2 regions of the Pseudarthrobacter sp. P1 genome follow, and region 2 is predicted to be linked to the other one. Evidence: riboswitches for the same ligand, from Rfam matches in the RefSeq annotation. Region 2 holds a riboswitch; the other holds the start of a gene.

Region 1 (5,644 bases), 420 kb from region 2:
CCGGGCGGGTTGGCGGGCGCCGCCTGGCGGTTCAGGGATGGTGTGGATGCATCCGGAACACGGCCCGGGAACGGCGGACGGGTGCAGCCATCAGGCGGTGGTGCGGGTGCCGGCGACCTCGCACCGCAGCCCGGCAGGACCACGGGCGGAGCAGGTGCCGGTGGATTCCTGGGCGACGTGGCAAATGCCCAGCTCACCGCGTTGTCGTCCTCGACCACCACAAAATGGTCCGCCATCGTTTCGGGGTCCTCCGAGGCCGCATCGCTTGAACTCGCCAGCAACACTGCCGTGATTGCGCTGGGCGGTTTCAGCGGCACGGATCCGTACCCCACCCTTGCGCAGTTCCAGGACATGGTGGCCAACGGCCAAGTCAGCTACTTCATCTCCGGCGGCATGGGCGCCGGGCGCATGCCATTCGGCGGCGGTTCCTCCGCAGGAACGGGCGCGGGCAGCGTAGCGGCATGGGTTGCCGCCAACTTCACGGCGCAGACGGTGGGCAGCACGACCGTCTACAAACTGGCCAGGTAGCCTCGCTCGACCAGCGAAACCCTGCGGCGCGACGGTCCACCCCCTCCAGGACACCGGAGTGGCGCCGTCCCGGATAGCATTGGACGTCGCCGGTGCAGTTGGGTGTCCCGGTTAGAGTTCCAGGGCGGTTCGGGCTGGCAAGCTCGACGACCGAACCCGCCTGTGCCCGTGCCCGCTAGGGACCCGCAGCCGGGTCTCGACGAGTTCGACCAGCGGCCTGGTCGAGCTCGTTGAGACCCAGCCATGACTACAACGGGAAGAAGCTCTTCCGCAGCAGGGCGCCGAGCTGGGCGGTCTCGGTCAGGAAACCGTCGTGGCCGATGGCGGAGTCGATGCTGTGCACCTCAACATCCCCGGGCAGCGCCGCCGCCAGGGCGTCCGACTGCTCGGGGAAGTACAGCCTGTCGCTCGTCACCGAGGCCACCAGGAACTCCACCTCGGACGCCGCCGCCAGGGCAGCCTCCAGCGAACCCCGGCCGCGGCCGACGTCATGGCTCATCAGGGCCTCGGTGATCGCGATGTAGCTGTTGGCGTCGAACCGGCCCACCAACTTGCGCGCCTGGTGGTCCAGGTAGCTCTCCACCTGGTACCGCTCCCCCGCCAGGCCAGACGGTGCCGCCAGCCGCGAAGGCCCCACGGGGTTTTCGCCGTCCTGGGCGGTGCGGCCGAAACGGACGGCCATCTCCTCCTCGGACCGGTAGCTGATGTGCGCAATCCGCCGGGCAATGCCCAGGCCCGCCGTCGGCGCGGTGCCGTCGTAGTAGTCCCCGCCGGCAAAGTGCGCATCGGCACGGATCGCCAGCACCTGCACCTGGGCGAGGGCGATCTGCTCGGCCGTGCTGGCCGCGCAGGAGGCAATCACGGCACAGCGCTGAACCCTCTCGGGCAGAGTCGCCGCCCATTCCAGCGCGCGTGCCCCGCCCATGGATCCGCCCACCACCGCGTACCAGGACGCAATGCCGAGCAGGTCCGCCAGCCGTGCCTCCGCCGCAACGGAATCGCGCAGCGTGGTGAACGGGAAGCGGGAGCCGTAGGGGGTGCCGTCCGCGGCAATCGAGGACGGTCCGGTGGTGCCGTAGCAGCCGCCGAGGATGTTGGCCGAGACCACAAAGTACCGCTCCGTGTCGATCACCCGGCCCGGACCAACCAGCCCCTCCCACCAGCCGTCCTCCTCCGTGGCGCCGCGGCTGACGTGCGTGCTGCCGGTCAGCGCGTGCTGGATGAGGACGGCGTTGGAGGCATCCGCGTTGAGCGTTCCCCAGGTTTCGAACGCGAGCGTGACATCCTCCAGGGTGCCGCCGGCTTCGAGCTCCAGCGCACCCACGGGGGCATAGCGGAGCTCGCCGTCGGACGACGGCCCGGCATGGGCCAGCGAGGCCCCGCTCAGGCCGTCGTCGCCGAGGAGCTCCGGCTCGGAAGAATACACGCGAAAGATTCCCAGGGTTTCGGCGGAAACGCTCACGCGCTCTTGGCGGCCCGGAAGCCGGCTTCGAGGTCCGCGATGATGTCCGCGACGTTTTCGATGCCGACGGAGAGGCGCACCAGTCCGGGGCGGACGCCGGCGGCCAGCTGCTGCTCGGGGCTGAGCTGGGCGTGCGTGGTGGAGGCCGGGTGGATGACAAGCGAGCGGACGTCGCCGATGTTGGCAACATGCGAGTGCAGTTCCAGCCCGTCGACAAAGCGCTTGCCCGCCTCTTCGCCGCCCTTGATGTCGAAGGCGATAACGGCGCCAGTGCCCTTGGGGCCATACTTGCGGCCGCGCTCGTACCAGGGGCTGGACGGCAGGCCGGCGTAGGCCACGGCCTCCACATCGGCATTCTTTTCCAGCCAGTCGGCGACGGCGCGGGCGTTCTCCACGTGCCGCTCCACGCGCAGGCTCAAGGTCTCCAGACCCTGCGCGATGAGGAAGGCGTTGAAGGGGGCGACGGCGGAGCCGAGGTCGCGCAGCAGCTGGACGCGCGCCTTGAGGATGTAGGAGAGATTGGCACCGAGTGCACCGTCGGCACCCAGGTCGCGGCCGTAGACCAGGCCGTTGTAGCTCTCGTCGGGGGTGTTGAAGCCGGGGAACTTCTCCGGGTCCTTCGTGTAGTCGAACGTGCCGCCGTCGACAATCACGCCGGCAATGGCGCTGCCGTGGCCGCCCAGGTACTTCGTGGCGGAGTGGATCACGACGTCGGCGCCCCACTCGAGCGGGCGGATCAGGTACGGCGTGGCCAGGGTGTTGTCCACCAGCAGCGGTACGCCGGCCTCGTGGGCCACGGCGCTGATGCCCTCGATGTCCAGCACGTCCTGGCGCGGGTTGGAGACGACCTCGCCAAAGAACAGCTTGGTGTTGGGGCGGACGGCGTTGCGCCAGTCATCCAGGTTGTCCGGGTCGGCCACGAAGGTGACCTCGACGCCGAACTTCTTCAGCGTCTGGGCGAACAGGTTGTAGGTTCCGCCATAGATGCTGGGGCTGGAGACGATGTGGTCCCCGGCCTCGGCAATGTTGAGCACCGCAAAGGTCGTCGCAGCTTGGCCGGAGGAGAGCAGCAGAGCCGCAAGGCCGCCCTCAAGGCTGGCGATCCGCTGCTCCACCGCGTCCTGGGTGGGGTTGCCGATGCGTGTGTAGATGGGTTCCAGTTCGGCGAGCGCGAAGCGGTTGGCCGCACTCTCTGCACTGGGGAAGACGAACGACGTCGTCTGGTAGATGGGCAGGGCACGGGCGCCGGTGGTGGCGTCGGGCTGCTGGCCTACGTGGATCTGACGGGTTTCAAATGACCAACCGGTGCTCACAAGGGGCTCCTCATGCTCTGGGGCCTTCAGGGTGCACCGGTGGCCCACCGCCACGGGAGGCCCCGGCCGGTGGGCCAGGATGCACCTGTAGCCCGCGCTTGCCCTGGACCGATTGGCCAAGGCCAGGTCTTCACCCGGGGCACCCCACCGCGGAGGAGGGTTGCCGGCCAGCGAGCCGGGGCTTGTCGCTGACACTCATGACCTACGTTCAGTGTGGGAGAGGCCCGCGGCGGGACGCAAGAATGTGACGTTTATATGACAGTGCCTATGTGGTGGCGTCATCCAGCCGGAGCGACAGGGAGATCCGCTTGCGCGCCGGATCCACATCGAGCACCTTGACCTTGACGACGTCGCCGGACTTCACCACCTCGCGCGGGTCGGCGATCCGCCGGGTGCTCATGGCGGAGATGTGGACCAGGCCGTCCTGGTGCACGCCGATGTCCACGAACGCCCCGAACGCTGCCACGTTGGACACCGTCCCCTCCAGCACCATGCCGGCGCGCAGATCGGTGATCTTCTCCACCCCCTCGGCAAAGGTGGCGGTGGCGAAGCGCGGGCGCGGGTCCCGGCCCGGCTTGGGCAGCTCCGCCAGGATATCCGCCACCGTGGGCAGGCCGAAGCTGCCGTCCACAAAGCGGGCCGGGTCCAGGGCGGCGACGGCGGCCGCACCGGCACCCGGTGCCTTGGCTCCGGCCGCGGCAAGCACCTTCCTGGCCACGGGGTAGGCCTCGGGGTGGATGCTGGTGGCATCCAGCGGCTCCGCTCCGCCGGTGATGCGCAGGAAGCCGGCGCACTGTTCAAACGCCTTCGCGCCCAGCCGCGGCACCTTCTTCAACGCCGCGCGGCTGGCGAACGGCCCGTGCTCGTTGCGGTAGGCCACAATGTTCTCGCTCAGCAGCGGGCCCACGCCCGCCACCCGGGCCAGCAGCGCCGGGGAGGCCGTGTTCACGTCCACACCGACGGCGTTCACGCAGTCCTCGACGACGGCGTCCAGGGCGCGGTCCAGCCGGGCCGGGGTGAGGTCGTGCTGGTACTGCCCCACGCCGATGGATTTGGGCTCAATCTTCACCAGCTCGGCCAGCGGGTCCTGCAGCCGGCGGGCGATCGAGACGGCGCCGCGCAGCGAGACGTCCATGCCGGGCAGCTCCGCGGAGGCCAGCGCCGAGGCGGAGTAGACGCTGGCCCCGGCCTCCGAGACCACCACCTTGGCCGGCGCTGCGCCGTCGCGCTTCTTCAGCTCGGCCAGCAACTGGGCGGCCAGCTTGTCCGTCTCCCGGGAGGCGGTGCCGTTGCCGATCGCCACCAGCTCCACCTGGTGCTTGTGAGACAGCGCCACCAGCGTCGCCAGGGACTCGTCCCAACGCTTGGCCGGGACGTGCGGGTAGATGGTGTCGGTGGCCACCACCTGGCCGGTGCCGTCCACCACCGCCACCTTCACTCCCGTGCGCAGGCCCGGGTCCAGGCCGAGGGTGGCCCGGTTGCCGGCCGGCGCTGCCAGCAGCACATCTCGCAGGTTCGCGGCGAAGACCTGAACCGCCTCCTCCTCGGCGGCGGCAAAGAGCTTGCCACGGGCTTCGGTGGCCAGCCGGGCCAGCAGCCGGGTCCGCCAGGCGGCCTCCACCGTGCCCTGCAGCCAGCCGTCGGCGGCCCGGCCGCGGTGGGCAATGCCCAGGGACCGGGCAACGGCGCGTTCGTACCAGCCGCGCGCCTGCTCCAGGGCCTCGGCGTCGCGGGGATCGGCCTCGGCAATCTCCAGCGCCAGGGCGCCGTCGGCCTCGCCGCGCAGCAGTGCCAGCACCCGGTGGCCGGGCAGCCGGTGCAGGGGTTGGACGAAATCGGCGTAGTCCTTGAACATGGCGGCGTCCTTGCCGGCGTCCGGACCGGGGGCGCCGGCGGCCTTGCCGGTCTTGGCCTTGGAGCGCAGCCGGCCGCCGTTCCAGAGCCGCTCGCGCAGGGCGGCGGCCAGCTCGGTGTCCTGCCCGGCGCGCTCCACCAGAATGGCGCGGGCCCCGGCAAGGGCAGCGGCGGCGTCGGCAACGCCATGACCGGCGTTGCGGTACCCGGCCGCCGTGGCCTCGGGGTCGCGGCGGGGATCGGCCAGCAGGGCGTCGGCCAGCGGCTCCAGCCCGGCCTCGCGGGCGATCGCGGCCTTGGTCCGCCGGGTGGATTTGAAGGGGAAGTAGAGCTCCTCAAGCTCGGTCTTGGTGGCCGCGGCCAGCACCGCCGCGCGCAGCGCCGGGACCAGCTTGCCGGCCGTCTCGATGCCCTCCAGCACGGTGCGGCGCCGTTCCTCGAGTTCGCGCAGGTAGCGCAGCCGCTCCGCCAGCGTGCGCAGCTGGGC
Region 2 (5,644 bases):
CGCACCCCACGCGGTGCCCAGGGTCTCGTGCCCGTTGGCCTCCTGGAACTCCTCCGGCTGCAGCGACAGGCTGGGGTCGCAATCGCAGGTGAACTGGCCCATCCGCTCGGCGGCGCGGTGCTCGGCCGCCTCCCGGGACATGCCGCGGGCCAGATAGACCAGGATGAGCTCGTTGTGTTCGAGGTCCAGCCGGGGAGCTGCGGTCAGCGTGACCTGGGTCGGCATGGAGGCGTCCAGAAGTTCGCGCTGCGAGCGGACCGAAACAAACTCCCCTGCCCCCATGGAGAGGGCGCCGGCCAGCAGGCCCGCGACGCCGCTGAAGAGCACCACCTTGGAATCGACGCCGGTGGCCGCCATGCCCATGACCAGGGACAGGTTGGAGACCAGTCCGTCATTGGCGCCAAAGACGGCGGCGCGGAAGCTGCCCGAGAGTCTGTTGCGGCCCCGAGTGGCCAGGCCGCGGACCACCTCCTCATGGATCGCCTCGTCGGCGGCCATGGCATCGGTGGCGTCGGCGTCGGTGGCGTAGGGGGAGCGGGACTCGGCGCGCTGGGCCAGGGCCAGCACAAAGACCGAGCCAAAGCGGCGCGCCAGCAGGCCCACCAGGCGGTTGCGGAACGAGGGGTGCGCAGCAGTGTCGGCATGCTCGCCCAGCAGGTTCAGCCAATGCTGTTCATGGCGGCCCTCGGCCTCGGCCAGGGCCAGCAGGATCTGCTGCTCCTCGCCGTCTCGCCGCTTGGCGAGGTCGCGGTAGACGGCGGCCTCGGCCCGCTCGTCCGCCAGATATTGGCGCCAACGCTTGATGTCGGCGGGCGTAGGGGTGCGTTCCAGCACGGTGGATCTCCTCTGGTCAGCCATCACTGTAGCCCGTTGGCGGGTTGAATACTGGACGGTAAACCTGTCCGCTGGATTTCGGCCCGGCGAAATTCCCGCTCCGTTGGTTGGGCTTGTCCCCGGTGGTTGGGCCTGCCGAAACCGGGGTCTTGACAGCGCCCGCACGGAGGATCATATTTAACACAGCGGTTAATTAACAGATTGGTGAAATACGTACATGGCCACCGACCAGCTCAGCCTGATCTTCGCCGCACTGGCGGACCCCACCCGGCGGGCCATCCTGGCCCGGCTGAGCGAGGGGGAGGCCACGGTCGGTGAGCTGGCCGAACCATTCGAGATTTCACTGCCCGCCATCTCCCGGCACCTGAAGGTGCTCGAGGGGGCCGGACTGATCACCCGAAGCAAAAGCGCCCAGTGGCGCACCAGCAGGCTCTCGGCCGAGCCGCTGCGGGAAGTGGCCGCCTATATGGAGAAATACCGTCGGTTCTGGGACAGCAGCCTGGACCGGCTGGATGAACACGTCAAGCGAATCCAAAGGGAGCGATTGAAATGAGCACCGCAGAAAACACCGTTGACACACTGGCCCGCGAGGGCGAATCCATGGTGGTGGACGGCACCACGCTGACCATCGTGCGGTTCTTTGACGCACCGCGCGAGGTGTTGTTCGAGGCCTGGACGGATCCGGACCAGCTGGCGCAGTGGTGGGGCCCGGAGCATCTGCACACCCCGCGCGACAGCGTGGCGATCGAGGCCGTCGTCGGCGGCTTCTGGAAGGCCAGCATGGTGATGGACGACGGCAGCGGCGAGTTCCCGGCGGTGGCCCGCTTCACCGCGGTGGAGCCGCCGTCGCGCCTGGAACTGCATGAGCCGGCCTCGGAAATGTTCCCGTTCGAGATCACCATGAAGATCACCTTCGAGGACGTGGACGGCCGGACCCGGATGACCATCGTGCAGCACTTCGCGACGGAGTCCTTCGACTTCGACGATTCGGTCAAGGGCTGGGGCACGTCCTTGGAGAAGCTGCGCCGCCTGGCTTCATAGCCCAACTAGGGCGCATTTATCGTCGAAAACAGCGCGTTTTTCGACGATAAGTGCGCCCTAGTTGGGCGTACGGGCGGGGTGGAGGCGGAAATGCAGCTCGACGCCGGAGCGCCGGCCCGTGGCGGCGACGGCGACGGCGAGGGTTGCGGACGCAGCGTGCCAGCGGGGCGGGGCGACGGCGCGGTCCAGGGCGGCGCCCAGGGCGGCGGGGTCGGTGCACCACCAGCGGCACCAGGAGCGGCCCAGCCGGAATTCGACGGTGCCCAACAAGGCGTCGACCGCGGGCAGGGTCCGGACGCCCGCGGGCGCGGAGGCGGCGGACGGGGCGGCAAGGGAGGGGATGGTGCGGGCCATGGCGGACAGCCTTCGGTCGGTGCTCTTGACCGCGCCGGTGTGTCTTGGGCCGGGCGCGGACCGCTTCCTCATCCGAACCACCCGCGAACATGGGGTTGGTGTGCGGCCAGTCGGAGCTTGGCACCGCATCTCTTGAAGCTGGAACCAGCCTAAACCCAAGCCAACTACAACGGCGGCCGGGCTGCGCCATATGACGCAACCCGACCGCCGTCGGCGATGTAGTGCAGGTGTAGTGCGGTGGAGCCTAGTTGGCTGACGATGCGGCGCCCTCGGGCACCTCGTCCAGCTTGGCGCCGGCCACGCGGGCATCCCAGGCCGTGCGGATGGCTGCGGGGGTGGGCTTGGTGGACAGCGAGACCACGATGTAGACCACCAGGGAGGCGGCCAGACCGTAGTAGATGGGCTCGTTGGCGTAGACGCCGTCGGCGCTCGGGATGGCCCCCGTGGAGTAGAGGATCAGCAGGGTCAGGGTCAGAACACAGCCGACAGCCATGGACCAGGCCGCGCCGATGCCGGTGCCGCGCTTCCAGACCAAGCCACCGAGGATGGCGACCAGCAGACCGCCCACCAGGATGTCGTAGGCAATGGTCAAGGCGACGACGACGTCCTGGGTGATCATGGCGATCAGCACCGCGACCACGCCCAGGCCCAGCACCCAGTAGCGGTTGGCCTTGACGTCGTGCTCGGGGTTGTCGGTGTCGGAGGTGTCGATGGTCTTGCCGAACCAGCTGGCCACAAACGGGACGACGTCGGCGCGGGCCACGGTGGCGGCGGCGATCAGGGCGCCGGAAGCAGTGGACATCATCGCAGCCACGGCAGCGGCCATGACGATGCCGCCGATGCCGATCGGCAGGATGTGCGTGGCAACCTCGGCATAGACAACGTCCTTGCCCAGGGTGGCCACGTCAATGTCGGGCAGGGCCACGCGGGCGGCCAGGCCAATCAGCGCGCCGGCCACACCGTAGAGGATGCAGTAGATGCCGGCGGTGGAGCCGCCCCAGCGGGCCACCGTGGGGTTCTTGGCGGTGAAGACGCGCTGCCAGATGTCCTGGCCGATCAGCAGGCCCAGGGTGTAGACCACGAAATACGTGATGATGGTCTGGATGCCGATGCCGTCGAGCTGGAAGAACGAGGCGTCGACGCGGGCGCGGATGCCGTCCAGGCCGCCGGCCGCATTGAGGGCGAACGGCAGCATCAGGAAGAAGACGCCGACGGTCTTGATGACGAACTGGACCTGGTCGGCCAGGGTGATGGACCACATGCCGCCGATGGTGGAGTAGACCAGCACGATGGCGCCGCCGACGGCGATGGCCAGCCAGCGCTCCCAGCCGAACAGCACGACGAAGATGGTGGCGTAGGCGCCGGTGGAGGTGGCGCACAGCATCAGCGTGTAGGCCAGCATGACGATGCCGGAGGTCTTGGTGGCCTCCTGGCCGTAGCGCAGGCTCAGCATCTGGGAGACCGTGTAGATCTTCAGCTTCTGGATGGTGCCGGCGAAGAGCAGGCTCAGCAGCAGGACGCCGACGCCGATGGCGACCACCAGCCACATGCCGGAGATGCCGAACTTGTAGCCCAAGCCCACACCACCAACGGTGGATGCGCCACCGAGGACGACGGCGGCCATGGTGCCGGTGTAGAGGAACGGACCCAGGCGGCGGCCGGCCACTAGGAAGTCGCTGTTGTTCTTAGTGCGGGACTTGCCCCACCAGCCGAAGGCCAGCATGGCCACCAGGTAGATGGCGACAATGGCAATGTTCAGTGCCATGAGATGAACTCCAAGTGCAAGTGATGTGGACGGGATTCCCCAATGAGATTTGCCTCACAGGCAACATCTGTTGCCTTCTAGGCTATGCTGTGATCACGGTTACAGTCAATCGGCAACCCGGAACCCGTTGGGTTCCGCATGCTGGGGGACCGTGGCCAAACAAGGGCGGCCAAGGTGTGTAAAGTCACTCAGGCACGATCTTGCTGAGAAAAAAGGTGTCCCATGAAAGCGCTCCCCGTTGAACCCAGTGCCGCCCCGGTGGCGATCGGCTCGCGGCTGCGCGCGGCACGCCAGGCCCAGCGGTTGACGATAGAGCACGTCGCAGACGCGACGGGGCTCACCAAGGGCTTCCTGAGCCGGGTCGAACGGGACCTCACCTCACCCTCCATCGCCTCGCTGGTGACGCTCTGCCAGGTCCTCTCCATCGCCGTCGGCGACCTCTTTGCCGTTCCGGAAACCCACCTGTGCCGCAGGGACGAGGGGCCCAGGATCTCCCTCGGCGGTGAGGGCATCGTGGAGCGGCTGCTGACGGCCCGCTCCGAACGCCGGCTGCAGATCCTCAGCGCGACCATTGACCCGCACGGCAGCGGCGAATCCGAGCTTTACGCGGTGGACTGCGATGTGGACGTCCTGCACATCATCAGCGGCCGCCTGACCTTGCGCATGACCAACGCCACGTACGACCTCCACACCGGCGACACGCTGTCCTTCCCGGGCCGCGAGCCGCACACCTGGGTCAACGAGACGGACCAGCCGGTGGAGGCGCTGTGGATCCTGGTCCCGGCCGCCTCCGGCACGGGCGGCTGAGGCCCCCGGCGCTGTCTCAGCCGGTGCCTGCCTGATTCAAAGGCTCCGCATAGGAAGCCTGCGGATCATTGATTGCCTAGGGTGCTTTGGCACAAAGGCAAGGGGCAGGACATGGATGCACGCACAACCGGCAAGAGGATCGCCGCGGGGGTGACGACGGCGGTGGCGCTGGGCAGCCTTGGTGTGGCCGGGATTGCCGGCGCGGCCATCTACGCCGCCATCCCCACCACGGCATCCCCGGCGCCGTCCACCTCTTCGACGCCGTCGTCCTCCTCGCCGGACACGGGGTCCGGCTCCTCGGAGGACGGCTCAACCTCCGCCACGCAGCCCAGCGATCCGGGCTCCTCCGCCGTCCTGCCGGGCACCGGCGGCGCCGTGCACGGCCGGTCCGCGGGGTCCTGAGATGGAAACAACGCAAAACTGGACCGGCTGGGGGCTGGCGGCGTCCGTCGTGGTGACCGATGCCCGCCTGCTGGGCGAGGCCGCCGGGCTCGTCCGCACCACCATAGACGCCGTCGATGCCGCGTGCAGCAGGTTCCGCCCCGATTCCGAGCTCGCGCGCCTGGCACCCCGGCTGCCGGCCGGCGCCTGCGCCAGCCCGCTGCTGGCGCGGCTCGTGGAGCGGGCGCTGCTGGCCGCGGCCTGGACGGACGGCGACGTCGACCCCACGCTCGGCCACGACCTGGTGGCCCTGGGCTACGACCGCGACATCCTGCGCATCGACCCGTTTGCGCCTGCGCCGGCCCCGGGCCTGCCGGCCGGTGCGCTCCCCACCGGCGGACGGGCGCCCAGGACACCGGGCTGGCAGCGGATCGGCCTGGCCGGCGGTGTGCTCACCGTGCC

The links. A riboswitch is a leader RNA that binds a small molecule or an ion and turns the genes downstream of it on or off. The one in region 2 is predicted to bind S-adenosylmethionine.
Region 1: linked by a shared signal. The riboswitch ahead of ACQCSX_RS19660 (bifunctional o-acetylhomoserine/o-acetylserine sulfhydrylase) and the one ahead of ACQCSX_RS17860 (hypothetical protein) in region 2 are both predicted to bind S-adenosylmethionine.

The regions. Positions count from the first base shown of each region.
Region 1 is NZ_CP189584.1:4,217,721-4,223,364, reverse strand. It holds gene ACQCSX_RS19670 (glycosyltransferase family 39 protein) at 1-528, shown strand, start outside; gene metX (homoserine O-acetyltransferase MetX) at 776-1,915, opposite strand; gene ACQCSX_RS19660 (bifunctional o-acetylhomoserine/o-acetylserine sulfhydrylase) at 1,987-3,303, opposite strand; SAM riboswitch class IV at 3,393-3,506, opposite strand; gene ACQCSX_RS19655 (Tex family protein) at 3,569-5,644, opposite strand, start outside.
Region 2 is NZ_CP189584.1:3,794,651-3,800,294, forward strand. It holds gene ACQCSX_RS17845 (VIT1/CCC1 transporter family protein) at 1-858, opposite strand, end outside; gene ACQCSX_RS17850 (ArsR/SmtB family transcription factor) at 1,052-1,387, shown strand; gene ACQCSX_RS17855 (SRPBCC family protein) at 1,384-1,875, shown strand; gene ACQCSX_RS17860 (hypothetical protein) at 1,933-2,229, opposite strand; SAM riboswitch class IV at 2,246-2,367, opposite strand; gene ACQCSX_RS17865 (sodium:solute symporter) at 2,474-3,994, opposite strand; gene ACQCSX_RS17870 (helix-turn-helix domain-containing protein) at 4,217-4,801, shown strand; gene ACQCSX_RS17875 (hypothetical protein) at 4,913-5,203, shown strand; gene ACQCSX_RS17880 (FAD:protein FMN transferase) at 5,205-5,644, shown strand, end outside.